Regions from separate parts of the Bacillus sp. CIS52 genome, predicted to be linked through region 2. Evidence: riboswitches for the same ligand, from Rfam matches in the RefSeq annotation. Region 2 holds a riboswitch; each other region holds the start of a gene.
What was found. Region 2 has a riboswitch for S-adenosylmethionine ahead of ACH32G_RS14445 (2-hydroxyacid dehydrogenase). Riboswitches for the same ligand answer to the same signal wherever they lie in the genome.

Region 1 (7,329 bases), on a different contig from region 2:
AAACAGGGCTTTTCATTTGAGAATCAAAAATTTTATAAAACAGCCGATGTCATAAACGGCAGTGATCCGAAATATGTGGATTGCGATTATGAGAACGGCTGGTGTTAACAGTTGGCGGTGAATTTCACTGCCTTCTTTTTTAATCTGACGCTAAAACAATCGGCAGGTGATGCGCTTATGTTCAACGGAGATGAAAAGGTGATCATCGTAGAAGGAAAATCGGATAAAATCAAAGTCAGAGAAGTGCTCATCGAACCCGCGGAAATCGTCTGCACAAACGGGACGATCGGCCAAACCGAACTGGAAGATTTGGCGGACCGCCTGTTTGACAGAGACGTGTTTATATTAACGGACGCGGATGAATCCGGAGAAAAATTAAGAAAACAGCTGAAACGGGAGCTTCCCGAAGCGCGCCATATCTATATAGACAGAACATACAGGCAAGTCGAGTCGTGCCCGGGCCATCATCTCGCATCCGTGCTGATCAGAGCCGGCCTTGATGCAGACCCTGTATTTTTGAAAAAGAACGACCTGAGGTGATAATCAAAATGAAAGAACTCCAAGAAAATGAACTCGAATTGATTCAGGATGACATCTATCTCCTGTATTTGTACACCCCGTTTTGCGGCACATGCCAGTTGGCGTCCAAGATGCTTTCTGTCGTCGAAGAAATGCTGCCCGGCACCGCCTTCTATAAAAACAACGTGAATTATTCCCCCGCATTCGCCAAAGCCTATCAGATTGAGAGCGTTCCGTGCTTTTTGCTGTTTAAAGGCGGAGAGCTTGTTGAGAAAGGATACGCCTTCCGCTCCGTTTCCTATTTATATGAGCTGATTAAACAAAAAACATCGCAAACGTTCCCGATGTGACAATTTTTACAGGAAAATGTCGTGCGGTTTATAAAGGGTTCTGTCCGTTAAAAAGAGAAAGTGTATGTATGGCCATTAAAACGGGAGGTTATACGAGTGGAGAAAATAGAAGTTTTGGAGAATGACGGACAGCATCTGTTTTTGAAACCGCTATTAAACGCCTCAACGCTGCTGATTACATTCCAGGGAGAAAAAGAAGCCTTAACGGTCTCAATTAACGGACAGGGAGAAATGAGAAAAACGGCGGTTTCAAAGGAAAAATCTAATTTGACCTTTTACGGAAACCAGACGGAAATCATCCATCTCCTGCACGGTGATGTCTCTTTGCAGAAGCTCATCCAAAGCGGAAAACTCAAAGTGAAAGGATCATTCCGAGCCCTGCTGAAGCTGGAGGCCATCCTCTGGCTGACAAACGGATTTTTTCAGACGATCAGCAAACGGCCGTAAACTGCCAATCTACTATGTGACAATAGCTTCCATTATTTATTTTATTGACTTTTTATCATTCGCCGTGCTATTCTACAGTAAGAATTTCCGGACGAAAATACGATATGTTTTCTCTTATCAAGAGAGGTGGAGGGAAGTGCCCTATGAAGCCCGGCAACCATCAACGATGTTGAAATGGTGCCAATTCACTCAAAGCGGTCTGCTTTGAAAGATGAGAGAAAGGCCTTTTTCAATAAGCCTTTCTGCTCATTTTTGCAGAAAGGCTTTTCTTTTGCGTAGAAAACCGGAAGATTTCTTAGAATAGTGTAAGGCAGGTGATTGCTTTGATCCATCTTCAAAATGTTTCAAAAATTTACAAAGCGAAGCATGGGGATGTCAATGCTGTCCAAGATGTCACTCTTGATATCAAAAAGGGCGAAATATTTGGAATTATAGGATATAGCGGAGCTGGTAAAAGTTCCTTAATCCGTCTTTTGAACGGCCTTGAAAAGCCGACGTCAGGCATCGTGGAAGTTGCGGGGACGGAATTAAATAAAGTAAGCAGCCGCGGACTGAGAAAAGCGCGCCAGGAAATCAGCATGATTTTCCAGCATTTTAACCTTTTGTGGTCGCGCACCGTCCGGGAGAACATTATGTTTCCGCTGGAAATCGCAGGCGTGAAAAAAAGCGAACGGGTCCGCCGCGCCGATGAGCTGATTAAACTGGTCGGATTAGAGGGGAAAGAAAAGTCTTATCCGTCACAGCTGAGCGGCGGTCAAAAGCAGCGTGTCGGCATCGCCCGGGCGCTCGCCAATAATCCGAAAGTCCTTCTGTGCGATGAAGCGACATCAGCGCTCGACCCGCAGACGACCGATTCAATTTTGGATCTTTTATCCGATATAAATGACAGACTCGGTCTGACGATCGTGCTCATTACCCATGAAATGCACGTCATCCGAAAAATCTGCAACAGAGTCGCCGTTATGGAAAACGGGAAAGTCGTTGAAGAAGGCGAAGTGCTCCAAGTCTTCAGAAACCCGCGCGAACCGATGACCAAGCGTTTCGTTCAGCAGGTGACAGAACCGGAGGAGACGAAAGAAACCATCCAGCATTTTCTGCAGGAAACCGCGACAGGAAAAACGATTCAGCTTTCATTTGTCGGGCAGGCCGCCGAGCAGCCCCTCATTACGGAGATGATTCGAAACTTTGATGTGGACGTCAATATTCTGCAGGGGAAAATCTCACAGACGAAGGACGGAGCCTACGGTTCTTTATTCATCCATATTGACGGTCAGGAAAAAGAAGTAGAAAACGTGATCCGGTTCATCAAAGACAAACAGGTAGAAGCAGAGGTGATCACAAATGTTTGAAAAATGGTTCCCGAACGTTGATTTAACCGAGCTGTGGACGGCCACATACGAGACCCTTTATATGACGGTCATCGCCTTAGCCTTTTCGTTTGTCATCGGAGCGATTCTCGGTCTTCTGCTCTTTTTAACGGGCAAGGGAAGCTTATGGGAAAATAAAATCATTAACACTGTGATTGCGGCGGTCGTTAATATTTTCAGGTCTATTCCGTTTCTTATTTTAATTATTCTGCTTCTCGGTTTTACTAAGTTTTTGGTCAGGTCAATTTTAGGGCCGAACGCGGCATTGCCGGCGCTGATTATCGGCTCCGCGCCGTTTTATGCCCGGCTTGTTGAAATCGCGCTGCGGGAAGTCAATAAAGGAGTCATCGAAGCTGCCAGATCAATGGGAGCAAAGACATCGACGATTATCTTCAAAGTGCTGATTCCTGAATCAATGCCTGCGTTAATTTCGGGCATCACCGTTACAGCCATCGCCCTGATCGGATCTACCGCCATTGCCGGCGCCATCGGTTCAGGCGGACTCGGAAACCTTGCATATGTAGAGGGGTACCAGTCCAATAATACGGATGTAACGTTTGTAGCAACTGTATTTATACTCATCATCGTCTTTATCATTCAAATCATCGGTGATGTGATTACAAATATAATAGACAAAAGATAAGGGAGGATTTACATTGAAAAAGATTGTACTAAGTGCGCTGCTGCTTGTGTTCGCGGGAGTTTTGGCCGCCTGCGGATCAAACGGATCAAATAAAAAGGAAATCGTCGTCGCTGCGACAAAGACGCCGCACGCTGAAATCTTAAAAGAAGCGGAGCCGCTCCTGAAGGAAAAAGGCTACACATTAAAAGTAAAAGTGCTGAACGATTACAAAATGTACAACAAAGCGCTAGCTGATAAAGAAGTGGATGCGAACTACTTCCAGCACGTTCCTTACCTTGAACAGGAAATGAAAGAAAATAAAGATTACAAACTCGTGAATGCCGGAGCCGTTCACCTTGAGCCGTTCGGTATTTATACGAAAAAATACAAATCACTGAAAGACCTGCCTAAAGGCGCGACCATCATCATGACAAACAACGTCGCTGAACAAGGCCGGATGCTGGCGATGCTTGAAAAAGCCGGATTGATTACTCTTGATCCGAAGGTAAAAACAATTGACGCCACTACGAAAAACATTACGAAAAACCCGAAAGACCTGACATTCAAAAAAATCGCCCCTGAATTAACGGCGAAAGCATATAATGAAGAAGAAGGCGATGCAGTCTTCATTAACGTCAACTATGCGATTCAAAACAAACTGAATCCGTTAAAAGATGCGATTCAAGTAGAATCAACGAAAAACAACCCGTACGCAAACATCATCGCCGTACGCAAAGGTGATGAAAAATCAGCGAAAATCAAAGCGCTTATGGAAGTGCTTCACTCTAAGAAAATCAAAGACTTTATTGAGAAAAAATACGACGGAGCCGTGCTTCCTGTATCTGAATAAAGCAAAAACCCCGGATGGATCATCCGGGGTTTTTTTCGGGTATTAATCGGAGAACTGTCCATAATAAAAAGGAAGGTTAACGATTGGAGGGAATGGCAGTGGCTCAATACCAGGATAACGGAAACAGCGTGCATGACGCATTGAAACAATATAAAGAAGGTTTAGGCATATTCGAGCAAAAAATGCCGATGATGGGGCGGAAGTTTAATGAATTTACTGAACAGTGTTTTTCAGCGGATTCATTAACTGAAAAAGAGAAACAATTAATCGCTCTGGGCATCAGCATCAGCGCTCAAGATGAATTTTGCATGATTTATCACACGAAAGGCTGTCTTGATCAGGGCGCGACAGAGGAAAACATCCTTGAGGTCATCAGCGTTGCGGCGGCATTCGGGGGAGGCGCGGCTCTCAGTCAGGGAGTAACCCTCGTGCAGCAGTGTATTCAGGAATTCGGACATACGACGCATTAGAAAGAGCAATCGTATGAATACCGTTTTTCAGATAAAGCCAGCGCCGGTTACCGGCACATTCGAAAGGATTCAGGGGCACACTCCCTTTGGCCGGAGCAGAGGATCATTGTTACAATAGAAGCAAATAGATGAAGGGATTGATTCATTATCTGCACCAGCCACGAGAGACTGGACCTTGACTATACGCCTGAAATGGAAAAAGCGATGCAGAAATCACACGGCATCGGCTACGAGGAATACGGACGGCGTCTTTCAAAAAGGATGGAAGTCGAACGGCAGAGGGAGCTTGAGTACCAAAAAAGCAAGTTCCTCGCAGCGCAGTTTAATGAGAAAATCGGTCAGTAAAAAAGGGTGGAATTCCGCCCTTTTTCTGTTTCAAACAGCTTTAACTACGTCCGGTTCTTTGATAAACTTTAGGAATGTTCCGGGTAATATAAAAAGTTGTATTTACTTTTCATTTGTTATAAAATTAGAATGAGAATAAATTGAGAATAATGATTATATATTTTTGGAGGTATAGATATGGCTGCTTCAACATTAACGATCAAGGATCTTCACGTTGAAATCGAAGGAAAAGAGATCTTAAAAGGTGTAAACCTTGAAATAAAAGGCGGCGAATTCCACGCTGTCATGGGGCCGAACGGTACCGGTAAATCAACGCTTTCTGCAGCGATTATGGGACATCCGAAATACGAAGTCACTAAAGGCAGCATCACGCTTGACGGCAAGGATGTACTGGAAATGGAAGTGGACGAGCGCGCTCAGGCGGGTCTTTTCCTTGCGATGCAGTACCCAAGTGAAATCAGCGGTGTGACGAATGCCGACTTCCTTCGCTCTGCGATTAACGCACGCCGCGAAGAAGGCGATGAAATTTCTCTTATGAAATTCATCCGCAAAATGGACGAAAACATGGAGTTCCTTGAAATGGACCCTGAAATGGCGCAGCGTTACCTGAACGAAGGTTTCTCAGGCGGAGAGAAAAAACGTAACGAAATCCTTCAGCTTATGATGATCGAGCCGAAAATCGCCATTCTTGACGAGATCGATTCAGGTCTTGATATCGATGCGCTTAAAGTTGTTTCTAAAGGAATCAACAAAATGCGCAGCGAAAACTTCGGCTGCTTAATGATCACTCACTATCAGCGCCTTCTGAACTACATCACGCCGGATGTCGTTCACGTTATGATGCAGGGACGCGTAGTGAAATCAGGCGGTGCGGAGCTTGCACAGCGCCTTGAAGCGGAAGGTTATGACTGGATTAAACAAGAACTCGGCATTGAAGACGAAACTGTAGGCCAAGAAGCGTAAGCGTTAGGGGGATTAACATGACATTGGAAACGAAACTATCCGTAGATCAGGAATATGTCAAAGGCTTTTCCGAAAAGCATCAAGAACCTGCCTGGCTGAAAAACCTGCGCTTACAGGCTCTTGAAAAAGCTGAAGATCTGCCGCTGCCTAAGCCTGATAAAACAAAAATCACAAATTGGAACTTTACAAAGTTCAACAAGCATACAGTAGAAAACGCGCCGCTTGCTTCTTTGGAAGATTTAGCTGATGAAGCAAAAGCGCTGATCGATATTGAAAATGAAGACAAAACGTTATATGTGCAGCGTGACCAAACGCCTGCATTCCTGTCTCTCTCTAAAGAGCTGAAAGATAAAGGCGTTATTTTCACGGACATCTTAACGGCTGCCCGTGAGCACAGCGACCTCGTTGAGAAATACTTCATGAAAGACGGCGTAAAGGTCAACGAGCATAAACTGACTGCGCTTCATGCGGCATTAATGAACGGCGGGGCATTCCTTTATGTTCCTAAAAACGTTCAGGTGGAGACGCCTGTTCAGGCCGTTTACGTTCATGAAAGCAATGACACGGCATTGTTCAACCACGTGCTGATCGTCGCTGAAGACCACAGCTCCGTCACTTACGTTGAGAACTATATCAGCACAGTGAATCCGAAAGAAGCTGTATTCAACATTATCAGTGAAGTAATCACAGGTGATAATGCCAGCGTGACGTACGGTGCCGTTGACAACTTGTCAGCAGGCGTCACAACATACGTCAACCGCCGCGGAGCCGCGCGCGGACGCGACAGCAAAATCGAGTGGGCGCTCGGTCTGATGAACGACGGCGACACGATTTCTGAAAACACGACAAACCTCTACGGAGACGGCACATACGGCGATACGAAAACCGTGGTTGTCGGAAGAGGAGAACAGACGGAAAACTTTACGACGCAGATCATCCACTTCGGTAAAGCTTCCGAAGGCTATATCCTGAAGCACGGAGTCATGAAAGATGCCGCATCTTCCATCTTTAACGGCATCGGCAAAATTGAGCACGGCGCGTCTAAAGCAAACGCTGAACAGGAATCCCGCGTCCTGATGCTGAGTGAAAAAGCGCGAGGCGACGCAAACCCGATTCTTTTAATTGATGAAGACGATGTAACTGCAGGACATGCGGCATCTGTCGGCCGTGTGGACCCTATTCAGCTTTACTACCTGATGAGCCGCGGAATTGCGAAAGAAGAAGCAGAACGCTTAGTCATTTACGGATTCCTTGCTCCGGTGGTAAAAGAACTTCCGATTGAAGGAGTTAAGAAACAGCTCGTCTCCGTCATCGAAAGGAAAGTAAAATAATGAATATCACTGATATTCGTGAACAGTTCCCGATCCTTCATCAGCAAGTGAACGGACATGACCTC
Region 2 (7,329 bases):
CGGAATTCTGAAGCTCCTGCTCGGTAAAGCCCATCGCCCCGGCAAGCAAACGGAACACTTCCGTATTCGATTTGCTGTCCCCATATGGTTCGATTACCGGTTTTTGCAGCTGAATAAAATGATGCCAGTAAGACGTGTAAAAATCCGTGTTTTCAAAGGCGGATGAAGCAGGGAGCACGATATCCGCATATTTGGCGGTTTCTGTTAAAAACAGATCGTGAACGACTGTAAATAAATCTTCCCGCTGCAGACCTTTTCTGACTTTATTCGCTTCCGGGGCAACTACCGCGGGATTGGTTCCGTAAATAAACAAGGAGCGTACGGGCGGTGTTGTTTCTAAAAGAACGCTTCCGAGTCTGTTCATATTAAATGATCTTGGCTTCCTGCCATAAAGCAGATCAGGCCGCTGGAGCGCTTGTCTGTTATAGTTTAATATCGCGCTGTTGTGCTTGATTGCGCCTCCCCCGGTGCGGAGCCACTGTCCTGTCACAGCCGGAAGGCAGGCGACGGTGCGGACGATCATTCCGCCATTGTCATGGTGCTGAATGCCGTTTCCGATCCTGATAAGGGAAGGGGAGGTTTCGCCGTACATTCTCGCAAGGCGTCTGATATCGTCTGCTTTAACGCCTGTTATAACAGAAACCGTTTCAGGATCATACTGTTTGACATGCGCTTTTAATTCTTCACTGCCTTCGGTGTATTCTGTGAGAAATGCTTCATCGTGAAGGTTCTCGGCAAATAAAACATGCATGATACCGAGAGCGAGTGCGGCATCTGTGCCGGGGCGAATGGGAATAAACCAATCGGCAAGCCGGCCTGTTTGGTTCTTATGTACATCGATAACGACAATTTTAGCTCCTTTTTTCCGGGCTTTTTGAGCAATCATGACCTGATGCATATTCGTGCTGACGGCATTGATTCCCCAGAAAATAAAGAGCTTTGCATGTATGGTCTCTTCCGGGTCAGTACCTGCGCCTTCTCCCATTGTATAGTTGTAGCCCTCCGATCCGGCTTTGCTGCAGATCGTCCGTTCGAGCTGGCTCGCCCCGAGTCGGTGGAAAAAACGGCGGTCCATTCCCTCTGCCGCCAGTTTTCCCATATTGCCGTAAAAGCTGTACGGGAGAATGCTTTCCGCTCCTTCTTCGGCAATAAGCTCTTTCCAGCGCGCACTGATCGTATTGATTGCTTCGTCCCATGAAATAGGCGCAAACACGGCTTCACCTTTTTCGCCGATCCGTTTTAACGGGACGGTTAAACGTTTTTCATCATAAATGCGCTCAGCCATGTGCCGGACTTTGTTGCAAATATTCCCTGAGGTGACCGGGTGATCCGGGTCTCCCTGAATGTTAACGATTTTTCCGTCTTTTTTTGTCACAAGTAAGCCGCATTGATCGGGACAGTCCAGTGAGCACACCGACTTAAAGACGCCGTTTGGCTGTTTTGCAGCAGAATTCATAGCCCATTTCTCCTCTTTTTTTATATTGTAAGCATTATAACATTTCGAAATAGATCGTCAATTCAGAAAAAAAGTGTTGACATCACGGAAAGACTTATCTATGATGAGTTTATTCTTTTTAAAAGCCTGACAATTTCATCATTTTATTTTCTATCAAGAGAGGTGGAGGGACTGGCCCTATGAAACCTCGGCAACATTTATTGTGCCAATTCCAGCAAGCGTATGCTTGAAAGATAGGAAAGAATGGTCTATACATATTTGTGCGCTTCAAGCGGATAAAGACGGTATATGAATCTCTTTCCTTCTTCGGGGAAAGAGATTTTTTTGTGAAAAAATTTATGTGAAAAGGATGTTTTGCACCATGACGGTTTTAATTACCGCACCATATCACGACGAGGGGCTGAAGGAGCTGACAGATCTGTTCGGCCGGACTGTACACCTGCCGTGGAAGAAGCACGGCAGGGCCTATCGGGAAGATGAATTAATCCGGATGATTCAAGAGACAAACGCGTCGGGGCTTATTACCGAACTTGATGAGGTATCTGAGCGAGTGATTGATATATTGCCTGATTCCGCTTTTATCGGCGTCTGCAGAGGGATGCCGTCTAATGTGGATATCGCGGCGGCGACTAAAAGAAAAATTCCTGTCTTCTATACACCGGCCCGCAATGCCCAGGCTGTTGCTGAAATGTTTATCGGAAATGTCATTTCATTTTTGCGCCACACGTATTCTTCCCATCGGTGGCTGAAGGACGGGAAGTGGAATGGTGATTATTTGCAGGCTTACATCAAATTCAGGGGAAATGAGCTGACGGGGAAAACAGTCGGCCTTATCGGTTTCGGAGCTGTAGGACAGAGAATCGCCCGGCTGTTGTCGGCTTTTGACTGCAAGGTGCTGTACTATGACCCCTTTGTCAATCATGAGAACCGGGAGTATGAAAAAACGACGATTGAACGGGTATTTTCCGAAAGTGATATTGTCTCCGTTCATTTGCCGCGCACCGAAGAAACCATCGGCCTAATCGGCGCCCGGCACTTTCAATTGATGAAGCAAGAAGCTGTTTTTGTCAATACATCAAGAGCGGCGGTTACAGACGGAAAAGAGCTGCTGCGGGTGCTGAAAGAACGGCGGATTAAAGGAGCGATCCTTGACGTGTTTTATCACGAACCGCCTGAATCTTCTGATTATGAATTGATCTCACTGCCGAATGTGTTTGCGACTCCCCATTTAGCGGGCGCAACATTTGAGGTGGAGGATCATCATGTGAGGATTTTAAATGAGGCGCTTTTCAAATGGAAAAAAGATCAGCTCTGCTCAATACGTGAACTTTATAACAAAAGAGAACTTGAGATGGAAGGATAGAAAAAGGAGGAGGCTGTAATGGCTGAACAAAAAGGCTACCTTGTATTTGACATCGGGACAGGGAATGCGCGAGTCGCGGTTGTGACTGCCAGCGGCGACGTGACCGCACTGGAAAGGGAAGACATTGAATATGTGACGGATCCGCTTTATCCGGACGGCCGTTATTTCTCGCCGGAAAGATTATGGGCGCAAATCAGCGCTATGGCAAAAAAGGCTATTGCTAAAAGCCCTCATATTACATTAATCGGAATCACCTCAACAAGCCAGAGGCAGGGAATTGTTCTGATTAATAAAGATAAAAAGGCGTTTCTCGGTCTGCCCAACATTGATAATAGAGGGCGCGAATGGGAGGGAGAGATCGAGTTAAAAGAAGAAGTGCATCAGCGCGCCGGACGCCTTCCGAGCGCTTTATTTTCCGCCATGAAACTTGTCGGGTTAAAAAAAAGACAGCCGTCATTATGGAAAGAAGTGAAGTACATCACAAGCATCAGTGACTGGGTGACATTTGAGCTGAGCGGAATTTTAAGCTATGAACCGTCACAGGCCGCTGAAACACTGCTGTTTGACGTAAGGAAAAAGGCGTGGTCAGAGAAATTATGCAGCATCTTCGGGGTGCCTTCTGCCATTCTTCCTTCACTCGTCCGATCTGGGACGGTTGTCGGAATGTTAACGTTTAAAAAAGCGGCTGTTCTCGGTCTTTCTGAAAGAGTGCCTGTGATTGCAGGCGGAGGAGACACACAGCTTGCCATTAAAAGTGCAGATGCAAAGCCGGGAGATATCGTCATCGTATCCGGTACGACGACGCCGATTACAAAGATAACAGCGGAGCCCGGAACCGAAAGTTTAGAGAATGCATGGCTGAATTGCCATACAGAAGAAGGTCAATGGCTTCTTGAAACTAATCCGGGTGTAACAGGACTCAATTATCAAAAATTAAAATCCATTTTTTATCCGAATGAATCCTACGGCGTCATGGAACGGGAAATCGCCAGTCTGCCGAAACATGATCAAGCTTGTGTTTCTGCGTTAGGCTCCTATTTATCGCCTGAGAAAAACGCACTCGCAAAAGGCGGATTTATTTTTGATGCCCCGCTGTCCCAAAGTTTAAGCCGAGCGCATTTTGTCAAAGCCGCTCTGATGGAAATCGCTTTTTCAATCAAATGGAACTATGAGGCGTTAACAGAAGTGACTTCCTTTTCCCAAAATGTGAAGGTGTGCGGCGGGGGTTTCCAAAGTGCTGCGTTGACACAGTTTCTTGCTAACCTTCTGCAAAAGAAGATTTATAAGAGAGAAGGCTTCAGCCAGGCATCCGTAATGGGGGCGGCGATGATCTGCAACGAAGCTCTCGGTGTGAAAGAAGAACTTTCGAACCGCACAAAGCTAATTGAACCCGAATCGGATCAGACGGATCTCTTCCTATATGAAGAATGGAAACATACGCAAAAATTATTTGCGCATTTTCAGCCCAGCGGTGAAAGCCTGACTTGGGGATGAGATGACAACATGAAAGATTGCTGAGGAGGAACAAAAATGCTTAATAAAATAGGAATTCCGAAACAGCTTGCCTGGGGATTTTTAGGGGTCGTGCTGTTTATGATGGGGGACGGCCTTGAACAAGGCTGGCTCAGCCCGTTTTTAGTTGAAAACGGCTTGACGGTACAGCAATCAGCATCCTTGTTTACGGTTTACGGTATTTCTCTCGCAATAGCGTCTTGGTTTTCAGGCGTCTGCCTCGAAGCCTTCGGCGCAAAGCGGACGATGTTTATGGGGCTGTTATTTTACGTTATCGGAACAGCCGCGTTTATCGCATACGGATTTGAAAATCTTAATTTGCCGGTAATGTATGTCACGTATTTTATTAAAGGGCTGGGCTATCCGCTGTTTGCCTATTCTTTTTTGACATGGGTGATTTACCGGTCGCCGAAAAACAAGCTCAGTACGGCGGTCGGCTGGTTCTGGATTGCATATTGCTGCGGGATGTTTGTATTCGGAGCCTGGTATTCTAGCTGGGCCATCAAATCTTTCGGCTATTTGAATACGCTGTGGAGTTCAATTTTCTGGGTATGCCTCGGCGCGTTTTTTGCTTTGATTTTAAATAGGGACCGCTTTGAAAAGAAAAAAGCAAGTAAACAGGAAAAGGTGCAGGAATTAATGAAAGGAATCACCATCCTTGCTGAAAATCCGCGTGTGCTTTCAGGGGGGATTGTTCGGATCATCAACAGTATCGGAACATACGGATTTCCGGTATTTCTCCCAATGCATATGGCGCAGCACGGCATTTCTACAAATGTATGGCTGCAGATTTGGGGCACGATCTTTCTCGGCAATATCGTCTTTAACTTAATCTTCGGTGCAGTCGGCGATGCGTTCGGCTGGAAAAAGACTGTCATGTGGTTCGGAGGAGCGGGCTGCGGCATTTTTACCCTTTTATTATATTATGCTCCTGTTGTATCACATGGGAACTTGCTTTTCGTCAGCATTGTCGGCTTTATTTGGGGAGGGCTTCTGGCCGGATTCGTTCCGATCGGAGCTATCGTGCCGACGGCGGCCGGCAGCGATAAAGGTGCTGCCATGTCTGTGTTAAATCTGGCCGCGGGCCTGTCGGCATTTGTCGGCCCCGCGCTTGCCTGGGCGTTTATCGGGCTTGTCGGCGCACAAGGCGTAGTATGGATTTTCGCGGCGCTCTATTTCGCAAGTGCAATCCTGACAAATCAAATCAAAATACCTGAAGAAAAAACGGCAAAACACGATAAATCATTGCCTGAATATGCTTCTTAACAGAAACGCCCCGAAGGCTCGGGGCGTTTTTTACAGCTTCTGAAGAAACTCGGCAAAGCGCTGAATTTGTTCACGTAACGATTGTTTGTTTTCGTGAAATTGTTTGAAACGATGTCCGTTTGCGCCGGACGGATGCGGGAAGCCTTCCAAAATGACCGCATGATTCATCCTCCCGTTCTTCTTCAGCATGCGGCAGGCGGATTCTGCTGCTTTTCCGAGAGGGACGAGCAGAATGTCCTTTTTCATCATTTCTATTTCGTCCGGAAAATATTTCAGCGCATAACGGCTGAGAAGAGCTGACCTGCTGATTAGCGGCTGATGTCCCGTATAGTTTTTCTGTTTATAAAAAACAGGGTGTTTGATAACGGATGTCGTATGAAGCAGCTCCCGTTTTGAACCAAATAAACAGGATAAATTCTCAACTCGGAGCGCGGCCGGCAGACCGCATTCATTAAGCATTTCGATCATGTGCTGCCTCATGGAACCGGAAAGCCCGGCCGCTTTTTTTGTCTCATATGCTACCACCTCAAGAGATTCGCCGTTTTTTAAAAGCTGTGCCGCTGCTTTGTAAGCCCGCTGCATCTGAAAAAAACCGGGTGTAATTCCGGAGATGACAACTGCAGCATGAGGGTTGATATACTCATTATGAGGCGAATAATACATATCCAGATCTCCGTCCTTCGCTAAATGGAACTCCGGAGTCAGCAAATCCAATTTTGTAAATTCTCCCGAAGATGATAATGCTTTAAGCTGGCGCAAAAAATGTGCAAGCCGCTCACGATTGCAAATCATATTATGCCTCCTTGAACCCGCTCATTCTCTTAGTGTCAGCAAAAACGGCGGATGACATGCAGGCTCATAAATCGCTTTTACCGGCGTTCCAGAGCATCTTCAGGACATGAGGTGTTCCTTTTGCTTCAGCAGCCGTCGTTTGCACGGCTGTTTTTTTAGTGAGAAAGTCTTCCTGCAGTTCTTTCTGCTTTTGTGATAACCGACGGGTTTCTGTTTTGATTTCTTCAACGGACGTCTGCATGGACGCTGCCGTGACGTTAATCTTCTTTATATCAGGCGCTGTGTTCCTTTTAAAACGCACGGCTGATACGGCTAAATAAACCAAGGCGGCAGCCGCAACGGCAGCACTGATATACAAAATGATAATCATCTGCTTTTCACTCCTTTTTTTCAGTTGATACCCTTTATAGAGATTGATGAATCATTTTATTTGCTAATTGTTTTTTTTCTGCTTATAATGTGAAATCGTACATAAGGACATTCAGAAAGGGTGAAAGACGTGGAAAATATACAGAACAAAACGGCTCTTATCACGGGTGCGGGCAGAGGAATCGGCCGCGCCGCCGCTATTGCTTTAGCGAAAGAAGGAGTCAATATCGGTTTAATCGGCCGCACTGAAGCAAATGTGAAAAAGGTTGCAGAAGAAGTGGAAGCTCTTGGTGTAAAGGCATCATTCGCTTCTGCGGATGTGAAAAGTCAAAAAGAGGTCGAACAAGCCGTCGCTTCTATTAAAGAAGATCTCGGTGAGATTGACATCCTGATAAACAATGCCGGAATCAGCAAATTCGGCGGATTTTTAGATCTTACGCCAGAAGAGTGGGAAGACATCATTCAAGTTAATGTAATGGGTGTGTACCATGTGACACGCGCCGTTCTTCCTGAAATGATTGAGAGAAAATCAGGAGATATCATTAATATTTCCTCTACGGCCGGCCAAAGA
Region 3 (7,329 bases), on a different contig from region 2:
GCGGACATACGCGCGCATTTATCCGATGTGCACGCCGAGGTCATTGACCACAGAAGATGGGCAGCTCCGTGGCATGTGATTGAAATTATTAAACACGGGATGAATAAAGCAGTCGGATTGAAGAAAATCAGCGACTATTACCAAGTGCCGAGAGAACGGATCATCGCGTTCGGCGACGAAGACAACGATCTTGAAATGCTCCGGTTCGCCGGGTGCGGCGTCGCGATGGGAAACGGCACGGATGAAGTCAAACAGGCTGCTGACCGCGTCACGGGTTCAAATGAAGCGGACGGAATCGCCGGGTTTTTAAAATCCTATTTCTCCCTATGAGATTTTCCCGCTCATAACCCGAAGCCTTCCGCCCATACTAAAACAGACGACTCATCTCGTCTAAATATGGAAGGGGGACATTGCAATGGGTAAACGAAACAAATCAAAACGGTTTATTCAGCAAGGCAAGGACTCTGTCAGTCTTCATGACGCAAGATTTCCATATCGGTCTACATTAGAGGAAGCACAGCATGATGCAGCAAAAGACGCAGCCGAAAGACAGGTTGACTTTTAATGAGAAACGAACTGTTCTCTCAAGCCAAGTCATTTGTCCAGCAGGCTGTCATGATTGCTAATGGTTTCGAGGACGGCGACCGGGAAAAAGCTGTCTCACGCGCCAAAAATGCCGTGTCTTCCGCGTACGCCAATTCGACGGATGCAGAACGTCAGCAGCTGCACCAATTTCAGGATCAGCTGGAGAAATTGCAATAAAAAAAGGCGCCCCGTCTGGACGAGGGCGCCGCTTTTTTATTTTACTTCAAATGTTTTTACCGTTTTCAGTCTTTTTCCGATCTGATCGGACTTTCCTAAAAACGTCACGGTGACCGTGTATGTCCCCGGTCCGGACGCGTTTTTCCACACATCTGAAAAGTCATACGTTTCATTCGGCATTAAAGTCATGGTCTGAAACGCCTGGGTAAACATTCTGTCTTTTGAATAGCGGTACAGTTCTTTGTTCTGTTGATCATGTACGGTCAATTCGAATTTCTGGCCTGAGCTGAATGTGAAATCAATCGGACTTTCGCTTTTGTTTTTTAAAGACATTTGAAATTCGATCTGCTGATCCGTCTGCACAGGATTTACGGCTAATTCCGCTTGCTGTTCATTCATCTCTCCGGATACCTCCTCAGCGGGCTCCTTCTGCCCGGATTGACTGCTGCACCCGATCAGTAAAATGACCGGTAATAACAGGCCAAACAGCCACTTCATTCTATCCGCTCCTATCAGTCTTTTCTGAAGAAACCAAAGATCCCCGTCGTTTGCACGATGTTTGTGAAGGCTTTCGGGTCGACCTCTTTCACGATTTTCTCAAGATCATACAATTCGTACCGCGTGATGACGATAATCATCATTTCTTTCTGTTCGTTTGTGTAAGCGCCTTTTGCCGGCACCGTCGTAATGCCGCGGACCATTTTTCCGTAAATCGCTTCTTTGATTTCATCGGCTTTTTTCGTAACGATCATAGCGGTCAGTTTCATGTGGCGGGTATGAATGGCGTCAATCACCCTTGTTGTGACATAAAGAGCGACAAGGGTATATAATGCTTTCTCCCATCCTTGCAATAATCCTGCCGTCAAAATGATAATCCCGTTCAAAATGAAGAAATACGTGCCGACCGGTTTATCCTTCCATTTGGCCAGCACCATCGACACGATATCAAGACCCCCTGTAGACGCGCCGAATTTCAGCGTTAAACCGATGCCGATGGCTGAGATGACTCCTCCGAATACGGTATTCAGGAGAATATCGTGCGACAGTCTCATTTCCGGGAGAATTCCCATAAAGACGGACGTCAGCGCTACACTTAATATGCTGTATACGGTGAATGATCTGCCGACTTTCAGCCATCCTAACACACCGATGGGAATGTTTAAGAGGAACATGAGAACTCCTGTCGAAATATAAAAAGGGGCGTATTGATCAACGACGCTTGACAGCAGCTGGGCGACACCGGTAAAACCGCTGGCATATACATTCGCCGGTATCAGAAATAAATTCAGCCCCGCCGCATATAGAAACGCGCCGATGACGACGATTGCTAATTTTTTTACTTGTTCAAGTACCATGGCTTGCTCCTCCGCTCATTTTCATTATTAGCTTTTCCCTTAAAACAAAGTTTTGAACACTATTTTGCCACATTTATATGATATAGTTGGCATCACTCTCACCAAATGGAAAGAAGGGAATTATGATGACAGTTCACCTTATTGCTGACAGCGCCTCTGATCTGCCGAAATATTACATTGAAGAAAACCGGATCGGGTTCATTCCGCTGCACGTAACACTCGACGGAAACGAATATGAGGACGCGGTCACCATTCAGGCGGATCATATATTTCAAGCGATGCGGGATGGGAAAGTCCCGAAAACATCCCAGGCATCACCGGATACGATAAAAAAAGTATTTTTACAATACGCGGAACTGGGAGAGCCGGCGATTTACATTGCCTTTTCTTCAGGTCTTTCCGGCACTTATCAGACGGCCGTGATGGTCGCCAATGAAATCAAAGAGGAATTTCCCGATTTTGATTTACGGATTGTAGATTCCAAATGCGCTTCATTGGGATGCGGCCTCGCGGTGATGCATGCGCAAACACTCTGTGTTAACGGGAATACAATACAAGAAATCGAAACGTCTGTAAAGAGCTTTTGCGCACGGATGAAACATATATTTACGGTCGATGATGTCGCTTATCTCGCGCGGGGCGGCAGGATTTCAAAAACGTCCGCTTTTGTCGGCGGGCTTTTGAACATCAAACCGATCCTGCATGTGGCTGACGGCAGACTCGTGCCGCTCGAAAAATTGCGCGGACAGAAGAAACTGTTTAAACGGATTTTAGAAATGATGAAGGAAGAAGGCGGCGATTGGCCGGATCAAACGGTCGGAATCAGCTATGCCGACAATGAAGAGACGGCGCTTCGCATGAAAGAGATGATTGAAGATGCGTTCGGTCCGAAAGAGATCATTCTTCATTCAATCGGTTCCGCCATCGGCGCCCATTCCGGGCCGGGAACGCTCGCGATTTTTTTCCTGAAGCCATAATTTCCAATGCCGGCGGGCATCCTATCGTAAAGAAGGGAGGCTTTGCCGCATGAAAGATGATGACAAAAAACCGCTGGATAATAACGCCTTAAATCAAAAAAAGAACCGGCTTGCCGAAAAAAACCGGCAGGCGGGAAAAAAACAGAATTCAAAAAAACCGGACCATCTGTAAATGCAAAACAGCCCTCTTACCTTGGAAAAAGAGGGCTGTTTTTTCTGTACGGCCATAAGTGCGCCAGTTACATAGTAAACCGGCGGACCTGATAAATAAATACAGGATATAGCGTTTTGAGGAAATAAAAAACATCGGTTTTTGTTCACCGATGTTTTTGCAGAACATTTATTGTTTTTCGTATGTCCAGCCGTTTTCCTGATACACTTTGCCGTTTTTCATCAGGTGCCCGAGCGCCCGCTTAAAGGCGGCTTTGCTTAAATGAAACCGTTCGCGGATATCGTCAGGATGGCTTTTGTCTCCGTAAGGCATTGCGCCGTTTCTTGATCTCAGATAGGTCAGAATCTCTTCTGCGTCAACCGAAAGCGCGTCCTGCTTTCTCGGCAGCAGCGACATGTTGACGGAGCCGTCTTCCTTCACCTCGATGACACGCCCTGTCACGCGGCTGCCGAGTCTCGGCTCTTCCTTTCTTTCTGAAGGGTGAATAAATGCGCGGATGCCTTCATCTGTAATCAGAAAAGAGCCAGATGCGATCAGTCTGTACACCGTGCCTGTCAAGTCTTTATTCATGACGTCTTCCTCTGCATCCGTAAATAATTCACTGATGATATCCTCAGGCGCCGGCTTGGCAAACATGCGTCCGCGGCTTGTCACCTTCAGCATGCAATACAGTCTGTCGCCTTTTTGCGGCCAGACGGATTTGTACGGAGGAAGATGCTCCGTTGCGACGAGCGCGTCTTTCGACAGACCGACGTCGACGAATACGCCCATATCTTCCACTGCGTCCGTCACTTCCACCCATCCGTAATCATAAAAGCTGATGAGCGGCTTTTTCATTGTCGCCGCGAGTCTTTCCTGATGGTCGACGTAAATAAATACGTCCACTTCATCTCTGTCTTCGATATCCTCCGTGATTTCACTGTTATGTAAAAGAACCGTATCCTCGCCGTCCGTTAAAAAATAACCGAAATCGGTCTGGTGATCTATACTAAGCGTGAGCTGCTGCCCTGGTTTCATGTTATCGTCCTTCCTGCTTCGCCCGTCAGAGGCTGATGTTTTTCTCATTTTTTCCAATTCGCACAAATTCATGCTTTGTGCTGTTGGACATTTCTCTTTATTCTACTATAATCAACACATAAGTGAAATGTTATAGGAGGTTTTCTCATGGCAAAAGAAAGTTCTTTTGATATTGTATCCAAAGTTGAATTTCCTGAAGTGCAGAATGCGATTCAGATGACGCTGAAAGAAATCGGCACGCGCTATGACTTTAAAGGATCTAAAAGCGATGTGACTTTAGAAAAGGAAGAACTCGTTCTGATTTCTGATGATGAGTTTAAATTGAATCAGCTCAAGGATGTGCTGAGCGGCAAGCTGATTAAACGGGATGTGCCGACGAAAAACATTGAATACGGCAAAATCGAAAATGCATCGGGAGGCACGGTGCGCCAGCGCGCGAAGCTTGTACAGGGCATTGATAAAGACAACGCAAAAAAAATCAACGCGGTGATTAAAAACTCCGGCTTGAAGGTTAAGTCGCAGATTCAGGACGACCAAGTGCGCGTCACCGGAAAAAATAAAGATGATCTGCAGCAGATTATTGCAGCCGTCCGCGGAGCAGACCTGCCGATTGACGTTCAATTTATTAATTTCAGATAAATTATGTGATTCCTATTGATTATTGTCTCTATTTTCGGTAAATTTGGAGAAAGGGATTTTCACAGTTAAGTTTTGGAAACCCATGACAATTACATGAACGTTCTTATCAAGAGAAGCCGAGGGACTGGCCCGACGACGCTTCAGCAACCGGTGTAGTGGTTTACCCAAACCATGACCAAGGTGCTAAATCCAGCAAGCTAAAAACAGCTTGGAAGATAAGAAGAGAGACAAATGATTACAAAGTCTTCTTCTTAAGAAGACTTTTTTTATTTCTCTTTTTTCCTTGCTGAATGTGATGAAGGAGGCAAACAATGGGACTATTACAAGACTTAGAAGAACGGATTTTAATCGGAGACGGCGCGATGGGCACTCTCCTCTACTCCTACGGCATTGACAGATGTTTTGAGGAACTGAATGTATCTAAGCCCGATGAGATCAAGCGGATACATAAGGCATACGTGGAAGCCGGTGCAGATATCATCCAGACGAACACGTACGGCGCGAATTTTATTAAGCTCTCCAGATACGGCCTTGAGGATGAAACGAAAAAAATCAATCAGGAGGCGGTCAGAATCGCGCGCGCTTCCTCAGACGGCGCTTATGTATTGGGAACGATGGGCGGCATCCGCACCTTTAACAAAAACGCCTACAGCCTTGAAGAGATTAAACGCAGCTTTCGGGAGCAGCTTTATTTATTGCTGCACGAAGAGCCGGACGGCCTGCTTTTGGAAACATACTATGATTTAGAAGAGGCGCGCGAAGTGCTGAAGATCGCCAGAAAAGAAACGGAACTTCCGATCATGCTGAACGTATCCATGCACGAACAGGGCGTGCTTCAGGACGGAACGCCGCTTCGGGAAGCTCTCAGGTCAATTGCCGATCTCGGCGCTGATATAACGGGAATCAATTGCCGGCTCGGCCCGTACCACATGATTGAAGCGCTCACCGAAGTGCCGATTTTCCGTGACGCTTATTTATCGGTCTATCCGAACAGCAGCCTTCCGTCCTTAGAAGAAGGCCGGCTTGTTTATGATACGGACGATGCCTATTTCCGGGAAAGCGCCGTACAATTCCGCACTCAGGGCGCTCGCATAATCGGCGGCTGCTGCGGCACGACGCCCAACCATATCAGAGCCATGGCTGAAGCGGTGCGCGGACTTTCACCGGTCACTGATAAAGAAGTGAAAATCAGACGGGAAGAAGAAGTCATCTCCGTCCGGGATGAACGGACCGAGCCGAGTTTAAACGAAATCGCCGCGCAAAAACGGTCAATTATCGTAGAGCTTGACCCGCCGAAAAAATTGAATTTTGACAAATTTCTGCAAGCGGCGGCTGAATTAAAGGAAACCGGCATAGAAGCGCTGACGCTCGCCGACAATTCATTGGCGACACCGAGAATCAGCAATGCCGCCTGCGGTTCATTGCTGAAAGAGCGCCTTGATATCCGTTCTCTCGTCCATATTACATGCAGAGACCGCAACATCATCGGCCTTCAGTCACATTTAATGGGACTGGATACGCTCGGGCTTACCGACATTTTAGCTATCACCGGCGACCCTTCAAAAATCGGCGACTTTCCGGGGGCTACCTCCGTCTATGATTTAACGTCCTTTGACTTGATCAGGCTGATTAAACAATTCAACGAGGGCATTTCTTTATCGGGGAAACCGCTCGGCAAGAAAACAAACTTTTCCGTAGCGGGGGCATTTAACCCGAATGTCCGTCATTTGGATAAGGCCGTAAAACGGCTGGAGAAAAAAATCGAGTGCGGCGCTGACTACTTCGTGTCTCAGCCTGTCTACTCAGAGCAGCAGCTCATTGACATTCATCATGAAACAAAACATCTCAAAACACCGGTGTATATCGGAATCATGCCGTTAACGAGCAGCCGCAATGCAGAGTTCATTCATCATGAAATCCCGGGCATTAAGCTGTCTGACAGCATCCGCGAAAAAATGGCGCTCGCCGGCGAAGACAAACGGAAGCAGAAAGCCGAGGGCCTCGCCATCGCCAAGTCGCTTCTTGACACGGCGTGTGAACTGTTCAACGGAATTTATTTAATCACCCCGTTTCTCCGTTCTGATTTGACGTCAGAGCTCGCTGCTTATATTAAGCAAAAGGATGAAAAGCGGGCCGATGTATATTTACATTGATAATCAAGAGGCCGCCTGATGTGACAGGCGGCTTTTTATCACAGCAGAAGACACGGCGTACCGCGCGGCATGGCGGCGCTTGTCTGGTGCAACGCCAGATGTCACGTAAAGGGATATTACGAAAAGCTCGGCTGGCAAAGCACCGGCGGCCCCTTTGACATACCCGGCATCGGCCCCCATGTGATCATGTATAAAGAACTCTCCTGAAACAGAAAAAGCCCCCAGAGAAGCACCCTCTGAGGGCTTTTTCATCA
Region 4 (7,329 bases), on a different contig from region 2:
GAGGCTCATTTGCTTTGCTGGTTGAAAAGAGAAGGTTTCCGTCTCCGAGCCCGCATGTCCGGCTCTTTGCGGTATGCTACGAGTCAGAAGGGCTGAAGGTAAAGGGGCTCCTTGCCGAGCCTGCGGCGCCGGGAACATACGACGGTTTTTTATATTTGCGCGGCGGCATAAAAAATGTCGGCATGGTCCGCCCGGGAAGAATCGTTCAGTTCGCTTCCCAAGGCTTTGTCGTGTTTGCACCTTATTACAGAGGCAATCAGGGCGGCGAGGGAAATGAAGATTTTGCGGGAGAGGACAGAGAGGACGCGTTTTCCGCTTTCCGCCTGCTTCGGGATCACCCGAACGTCAGGGAAGGCCGGGTTCATATTTTCGGGTTTTCCCGGGGCGGCATCATGGGGCTTTTGACTGCGATCGAGATGGGGCATCAGGCGGCTTCGCTCGTCTCTTGGGGCGGTGTGAGTGATATGGTGCTTACTTATGAAGAGCGGAAGGATATGCGGCGGATGATGAAGCGGGTGATCGGCGGCACGCCGAAAAAGGTGCCGGATGAATACAGATGGCGTTCGCCGTTTGAAAAAGCAGACCGTATTCAAGCGCCTGTGCTGCTCATCCATGGCGAGAATGACGAAAATGTTTCGATCGAACATGCCCGGATGATTGAGGACAGGCTGAAAGAGGTGGGAAAACCGGTAGAAACCTGGTATTACAGCGGTTTTACGCATTATTTTCCGCCGCAGGAAAATAGACGCATAGTCCGGCGTCTGGCGGAATGGATGAAGACAAGGTAAGATAACGGATTTATGATATGATAATAAAGAAAAAGAGAATGAAAGGGGATTTTCATTTTGGGAATGCCTGTTGAATTTAATACAATGATTGTGACAAAAGGCAATGAAAAACGGATAGAGGAAAATATTTTTTTATTGGAGAAAGAGGGCTACCGCGTTTATCCTCTTGATATTCCGATGGACGTGCGCAAAACAAAAAACGGCGAGAAATCCGGGACCGGCGAAGTCCAAAAGCTCGAATGGGCGAACGGACGGACGAGCATTACATACAGACTCACTTCGCTTCATTCGACTAACTGAAAAAACAAAAGCCGAGGGCAGCAGCGCCCTTGGCTTTTTTGATTAAACGAGAGGCCCGCCGGCTTTGGCGATCGAGTCTGCATGAGAAAACTTTTTAAAGTTTTCTTTAAACTCATTGGCTAAAAACAGCGCCTTTTCGTTGTATGCTTTTTTATCGCTCCATGTGTTTTCAGGCTGAAGAACCTCATCCGGAACGCCCGGAACGTGAACGGGGCTGTGCAGGCCGAAAATGCTGTCTGCCGTCATATCTGTCTGATCAAGCGTGCCGTCAATTGCGGCTTTTACCATCGCTCTTGTATACGAAAGTTTCATCCGCTCTCCGACTCCGTACCCTCCGCCGGTCCAGCCTGTGTTGACCAGGAAGACTTGAGCGCCGTGCTCGTCGATTTTATGCCCGAGCATTTCGGCATAGACGTGAGCCGGAAGCGGCAGGAAAGGTGAACCGAAACACGTGGAGAAAGTCGTTTGCGGAGATGTCACGCCGCGCTCGGTTCCCGCGAGTTTGCTTGTGTACCCGCTTAAGAAATGATACATTGCCTGTTCCTTCGTCAGTTTGCTGATCGGAGGGAGCACCCCGAACGCGTCCGCCGTTAAAAAGACGATCGCCTGCGGATGGCCGGCAATGCTCGGCTGCACGATATTGCCGATCATCTCAATCGGATACGCGGCTCTTGTGTTTTCCGTGTAGAAGGAATTGTCGTAATCCGCCTCACCCGTTTTTTCATCAAGCACAACATTCTCAAGAACAGAGCCGAAGCGGATCGCACGAAAAATCTGCGGTTCTTTTTCTTCGCTCAGATTGATACATTTAGCATAACATCCGCCTTCAATGTTAAACACGCCGGAGTCTGACCAGCCGTGCTCGTCATCGCCGATCAGTTTCCGGTCCTCATCGGCCGAAAGCGTCGTTTTCCCCGTGCCGGAAAGACCGAAGAACAAGGCGACATCACCTTTTTCACCGACGTTGGCTGAGCAGTGCATCGGCAGAATATCTTGCTGCGGAAGAAGGAAGTTCATAATGGAGAAAATTGATTTTTTCATTTCTCCGGCGTATTCGGTACCGCCGATTAAAATGACGCGCTTTTCGAAAGATACAATGATAAATGTTTCCGAATGCGTGCCGTCCGTCTCCGGATCCGCTTTAAAATGCGGAGCTGAGAGAATGGTAAAGGGCTGTGCTTCCGAATCCCTTTCAGCCGTCTCCGGTCTGATAAACAGCTGGCGCGCGAACAGGTTGTGCCATGCAAATTCATTTACGACTGTAATCGGCAGTCTGTATTTTTCATCTGCGCCTGCGAATCCTTCAAAAACAAACAGTTCATCTCTCTGTTTTAAGTAGCTGACGACTTTGGCGTACAGCTTTTCAAACGCCTCTTCAGAAATGGGCTGGTTCACTGCGCCCCAATCAATTTGATTTTCTGTGCTTTTTTCACGAACGATAAATTTATCTTTAGGTGATCGCCCCGTATATGCACCGGTAGTGGCGCGTACGGCGCCCGTAGATGTCAGTGTGCCTTCATTTCGGGTGATCACTTTTTCGGTAAGTTTTGGCGCCGATAAATTATGATGCACATTTGGACTTGCGAGTAATGCTTGAAGATCTGCAGTTAAATCAACTAATTTCATAAAACCCTTCCTTTGCCGGTTTATTTGTATTTCGCTGAATGTGGAATTAGTATAACACATATATAAAAATAGTCTATACTGTTTATTATTATTTGTTTGTGTTTTTCCATTGCTTCCTGAAATAAAGGCGCGTAATCGCTTTAATTCATATTGACACTTTCCGCCCTTTTACGATAAGATATTTCATTGAGCGGATACTCTTATCCCGAGCTGGCGGAGGGACAGGCCCGATGAAGCCCAGCAACCGGTTTCTCTGTAAAAAAGCAGGTGAATACACTGTGGGAAACCAAGGTGCTAACCTGATGCAAGGTTTAATATTTCCTTGAGCGATAAGAGTGAAAGGCACACAGACCAAACCCTTTCCTCGAGTGGAAAAGGTTTTTTTATTTCATAAAATATGCCAATTAACATTCTCTGATATAGTATGACATTGTATTAAGAGGGAGCGAGTTCCGTATCATATGAGAAGGTCTTTAAAAAGATCTTTTTTCAGGAGGAAAAGTGAATGAGTAAAAACCGTCGACTATTTACATCTGAATCTGTTACTGAGGGTCATCCGGATAAAATCTGTGACCAAATTTCTGACAGCATCTTAGATGAGATTTTAAAAAAAGACCCGAACGCGCGCGTAGCCTGTGAAACATCTGTAACGACAGGCCTTGTGCTGGTAAGCGGAGAGATTACAACTTCAACATACGTTGACATTCCGAAAACAGTCCGTGAAACGATTAAAGAAATCGGCTACACACGGGCAAAATACGGATTTGATGCGGAGACTTGCGCTGTTTTAACATCAATTGATGAACAGTCTGCGGATATCGCGATGGGTGTCGATCAGGCTCTTGAAGCGCGTGAAGGCACAATGAGCGATGCTGAAATCGAAGCTATCGGAGCGGGTGACCAAGGTCTGATGTTCGGTTATGCGTGTAACGAAACGAAAGAGCTTATGCCGCTTCCGATCTCTTTGGCGCATAAATTGGCCCGCCGTTTGAGCGAAGTCCGCAAAGAAGACATTCTTCCGTACCTTCGCCCTGACGGAAAAACGCAAGTTACCGTTGAATATGATGAGAACAACAAGCCGGTCCGCATCGATGCGATCGTCATCTCAACTCAGCACCATCCGGAAATTACGCTTGAGCAGATTCAGCGCAATCTGAAAGAGCATGTCATTAACCCTGTCGTGCCTGAGGAACTGATTGATGACGAAACAAAATACTTCATCAACCCTACGGGACGTTTCGTAATCGGCGGTCCTCAAGGCGATGCGGGACTTACCGGCCGTAAAATCATCGTTGACACATACGGCGGATATGCACGCCACGGCGGCGGTGCATTCTCCGGTAAAGATGCGACGAAAGTAGACCGTTCAGCGGCTTACGCTGCGAGATACGTAGCAAAAAACATCGTGGCTGCAGGACTTGCTGATTCTTGTGAAGTGCAGCTTGCATACGCAATCGGCGTGGCACAGCCTGTATCTATTTCCATCAATACATTTGATACAGGAAAAGCTTCTGAAGAGAAACTGATCGAAGTCGTACGGAATAACTTCGACCTGAGACCTGCCGGCATTATTAAAATGCTTGATTTGCGCCGTCCGATCTATAAACAGACTGCCGCTTACGGCCACTTCGGACGTCACGATGTGGATCTTCCTTGGGAGCGTACTGACAAGGCGGATGCGCTTCGCAAAGAAGCACTAGGAGAATAATTTTATAGCCGCTTATTTAAGCGGCTTTCCCTTTTTGCAGATGCTGCCATGCTTATTTTTTACATAGCGTGAAACCAATGGCGTAACAAAGCGTCTATAAAAAGGGGGTTCAATTAGAAAATTACACTTATGGAGGCTATACTATGTGTGGATTTGTCGGTGTTTTTAATAAGCATCCATTAACTCAAACCGCAGATCAAGAAGAGCTAATCAAACAAATGAACCAAATGATCGTTCACCGCGGTCCTGACAGCGATGGGTATTATCATGATGAGCACGTCGGATTCGGCTTCAGACGGCTCAGTATTATTGACGTAGAAAACGGCGGACAGCCTTTATCATATGAAGATGAGAAATATTGGATCATTTTTAACGGCGAAATCTATAACTACATTGAATTGAGAGAAGAGCTTGAAGCGAAAGGCTACACTTTCAATACAGATTCCGATACAGAGGTGCTCCTTGCGACATACCGTCATTATAAAGAAGAAGCTGCTTCAAAGCTTCGCGGAATGTTTGCGTTTTTAATCTGGAACAAAACTGACCGTGTCATGTACGGCGCGAGAGACCCGTTCGGCATTAAACCGCTGTATTACACAACCATCGGGGACAAAGTGTATTTTGCATCTGAAAGAAAAAGTTTAATGGCCGCTCAAAACGGTATTGATCTCGATAAAGCTTCTTTACAGCAATATATGTCTTTCCAATTCGTCCCTGAACCGAGCACGCTTGACGCTGAAGTGAAAAAAGTCGAGCCGGGCAGCCAGTTTACGATCCGCCCGGAAGGCGAAATCGCGTTTAAAACGTATTTCAAAGCGAACTTTAAGCCTGTTCAGTCCGATGAAGATAAATTGGTGAAAGAAGTCAGAGACGCAATCTTTGACTCTGTCAAAGTCCACATGAGAAGTGACGTTCCTGTCGGTTCGTTTCTATCCGGCGGCATCGACTCTTCTTTTATCGTCTCAGTTGCGAAAGAATTTCACCCGAACCTTAAAACATTTTCTGTCGGCTTTGAACAGCAGGGCTTCAGTGAGGTTGACGTAGCGAAGGAAACAGCTGCCGCGCTCGGGATTGAAAATATCAGCAAAGTCATTTCTCCTGAGGAGTATATGAACGAGCTTCCGAAAATCGTCTGGCACTTTGATGACCCGCTTGCAGATCCGGCGGCGATTCCTTTGTATTTTGTCGCGAAAGAAGCGAAAAAGCATGTAACGGTTGCATTATCCGGGGAAGGCGCGGACGAGCTGTTCGGCGGGTACAATATTTACCGCGAACCGCTGTCGCTTAAACCGTTTGAACGCATTCCGTCCGGTCTGAAAAAAATGCTTCTTCATGTGGCGTCCGTCATGCCGGAAGGAATGAGAGGAAAAAGCCTCTTAGTCCGCGGCTGCACACCGCTTGAGGACCGTTATATCGGGAATGCGAAGATTTTTGAAGAGCCTGTGAAAAAACAGCTGCTCAAACATTACAACCCAGAGCTTTCATACCGTGATGTTACGAAGCCGTACTTTACGGAAAGCCGTTCATACAGCGATATTAATAAAATGCAGTATGTTGACATTCACACTTGGATGCGCGGCGATATCCTGTTAAAGGCTGACAAAATGACGATGGCCAATTCATTGGAGCTGCGCGTGCCGTTCCTTGATAAAGTCGTGTTTGACGTGGCATCTAAAATTCCGGATGAACTGAAAACGAAAAACGGCACGACGAAATACCTTCTGCGTAAAGCTGCTGAAGGAGTTGTGCCTGATCATGTGCTGAACCGCAAAAAACTCGGTTTCCCTGTGCCGATCCGCCACTGGCTGAAAAATGAAATGAACGAATGGGTGCGCAACATCATTCGTGAAAGTGAAACAGACGCTTATATTGAAAAGGATTATGTCCTTCAGCTTCTGGAAGATCATTGCGCAGACAGAGCGGACAACAGCCGCAAAATCTGGACCGTGCTGATCTTCATGATCTGGCACAGCATCAATGTCGAAAAAAGACTGGTGCCGGAAGAACTGAATCATCAGCCGAAAGAAGTCATTTTCGTTTAATCCAAAAGGCTTTCGATGTTATCGAAAGCCTTTTTTCTATTGTTTTATGTAAACCGTTTATTCCGCTATGTTTTCAGTAAAGTATTACGCAATATTCAGAAAAAGGTTATAATAGGACTAATCGGGCAGATTCCGGAAAGTGCTTTCTGGCTATTTCGTCTCGGTTTGTTACTTTTCTGTCAAAATCAGGGGGGAGAGTTATGCAAAACAAAGGAAAAACGCTTCACCGCGGTTTGGAAGAGAGGCATATCTCGCTTATGTCTTTGGGCGCCGCGATAGGGGTCGGACTGTTTCTCGGGTCAGCTTCTGCCATAAAGCTTGCAGGACCGGGGATTTTAGCCGCTTACGCCTGCAGCGGGCTGGTTATGTTTTTTATTATGCGGGCATTAGGGGAAATGGCGATTCAAAAGCCTGTTGCCGGCTCATTCAGCCGCTATGCCAGAGATTATCTCGGACCGCTGGCCGGTTTTTTAACAGGGTGGAATTATTGGTTTTTATGGGTCGTGACCTGTATGGCGGAAATCACCGCGGTCGGCATTTATATGGGCTACTGGTTCCCTGACGTGCCGTCATGGATCTGGGCGCTTTGTGCACTCGTCATTATGACAGCTGTCAACTTTCTGGCGGTCAAAGCGTATGGTGAACTTGAGTTCTGGTTTGCGCTCATTAAAGTCTTGGCGATTCTGTCAATGATTGCGATCGGTCTGGTGATGATCATATTCGGTCTCGGAAACGGAGGCGTCGCGCTTGGAATCAGCAATTTATGGAGCAACGGCGGCTTTTTCCCGAATGGGATTAAAGGGGTGCTGCTGTCGCTGCAAATGGTCATGTTTGCATATCTCGGAATTGAGCTGATCGGTGTCAC

Region 1: it holds a riboswitch for S-adenosylmethionine, as region 2 does, so the genes downstream of both, metN (methionine ABC transporter ATP-binding protein MetN) here and ACH32G_RS14445 (2-hydroxyacid dehydrogenase) in region 2, are expected to answer to the same signal.
Region 3: it holds a riboswitch for S-adenosylmethionine, as region 2 does, so the genes downstream of both, ACH32G_RS03800 (bifunctional homocysteine S-methyltransferase/methylenetetrahydrofolate reductase) here and ACH32G_RS14445 (2-hydroxyacid dehydrogenase) in region 2, are expected to answer to the same signal.
Region 4: it holds a riboswitch for S-adenosylmethionine, as region 2 does, so the genes downstream of both, metK (methionine adenosyltransferase) here and ACH32G_RS14445 (2-hydroxyacid dehydrogenase) in region 2, are expected to answer to the same signal.

Annotation. Positions count from the first base shown of each region.
Region 1 is NZ_JBIUFR010000001.1:1,806,842-1,814,170, forward strand. Features, by position in the region: gene ACH32G_RS08800 (YusG family protein) at 1-108, shown strand, start outside; gene ACH32G_RS08805 (toprim domain-containing protein) at 178-540, shown strand; gene ACH32G_RS08810 (thioredoxin family protein) at 549-869, shown strand; gene ACH32G_RS08815 (SCP2 sterol-binding domain-containing protein) at 966-1,316, shown strand; SAM riboswitch class I at 1,428-1,534, shown strand; gene metN (methionine ABC transporter ATP-binding protein MetN) at 1,640-2,665, shown strand; gene ACH32G_RS08825 (methionine ABC transporter permease) at 2,658-3,326, shown strand; gene metQ (methionine ABC transporter substrate-binding lipoprotein MetQ) at 3,340-4,155, shown strand; gene ACH32G_RS08835 (carboxymuconolactone decarboxylase family protein) at 4,248-4,625, shown strand; gene ACH32G_RS08840 (hypothetical protein) at 4,818-4,970, shown strand; gene sufC (Fe-S cluster assembly ATPase SufC) at 5,148-5,933, shown strand; gene sufD (Fe-S cluster assembly protein SufD) at 5,951-7,264, shown strand; gene sufS (cysteine desulfurase SufS) at 7,264-7,329, shown strand, end outside.
Region 2 is NZ_JBIUFR010000003.1:293,685-301,013, forward strand. Features, by position in the region: gene ACH32G_RS14440 (molybdopterin oxidoreductase family protein) at 1-1,456, opposite strand, end outside; SAM riboswitch class I at 1,604-1,696, shown strand; gene ACH32G_RS14445 (2-hydroxyacid dehydrogenase) at 1,818-2,819, shown strand; gene ACH32G_RS14450 (FGGY-family carbohydrate kinase) at 2,838-4,313, shown strand; gene ACH32G_RS14455 (RbtT/DalT/CsbX family MFS transporter) at 4,350-5,597, shown strand; gene ACH32G_RS14460 (hypothetical protein) at 5,628-6,389, opposite strand; gene ACH32G_RS14465 (DUF948 domain-containing protein) at 6,454-6,759, opposite strand; gene ACH32G_RS14470 (3-ketoacyl-ACP reductase) at 6,889-7,329, shown strand, end outside.
Region 3 is NZ_JBIUFR010000001.1:832,995-840,323, forward strand. Features, by position in the region: gene ACH32G_RS03755 (Cof-type HAD-IIB family hydrolase) at 1-330, shown strand, start outside; gene ACH32G_RS03760 (hypothetical protein) at 416-565, shown strand; gene ACH32G_RS03765 (DUF3813 domain-containing protein) at 565-762, shown strand; gene ACH32G_RS03770 (BsuPI-related putative proteinase inhibitor) at 799-1,260, opposite strand; gene ACH32G_RS03775 (YitT family protein) at 1,275-2,117, opposite strand; gene ACH32G_RS03780 (DegV family protein) at 2,243-3,094, shown strand; gene ACH32G_RS03785 (DUF3941 domain-containing protein) at 3,144-3,266, shown strand; gene ACH32G_RS03790 (CvfB family protein) at 3,435-4,331, opposite strand; gene ACH32G_RS03795 (YajQ family cyclic di-GMP-binding protein) at 4,431-4,922, shown strand; SAM riboswitch class I at 5,023-5,144, shown strand; gene ACH32G_RS03800 (bifunctional homocysteine S-methyltransferase/methylenetetrahydrofolate reductase) at 5,234-7,075, shown strand; partial or broken gene ACH32G_RS03805 (GNAT family N-acetyltransferase) at 7,154-7,282, shown strand.
Region 4 is NZ_JBIUFR010000002.1:21,234-28,562, forward strand. Features, by position in the region: gene ACH32G_RS10005 (alpha/beta hydrolase family protein) at 15-788, shown strand; gene ACH32G_RS10010 (DUF2584 domain-containing protein) at 846-1,088, shown strand; gene pckA (phosphoenolpyruvate carboxykinase (ATP)) at 1,131-2,714, opposite strand; SAM riboswitch class I at 2,912-3,050, shown strand; gene metK (methionine adenosyltransferase) at 3,220-4,422, shown strand; gene asnB (asparagine synthase (glutamine-hydrolyzing)) at 4,566-6,464, shown strand; gene alaP (alanine permease AlaP) at 6,665-7,329, shown strand, end outside.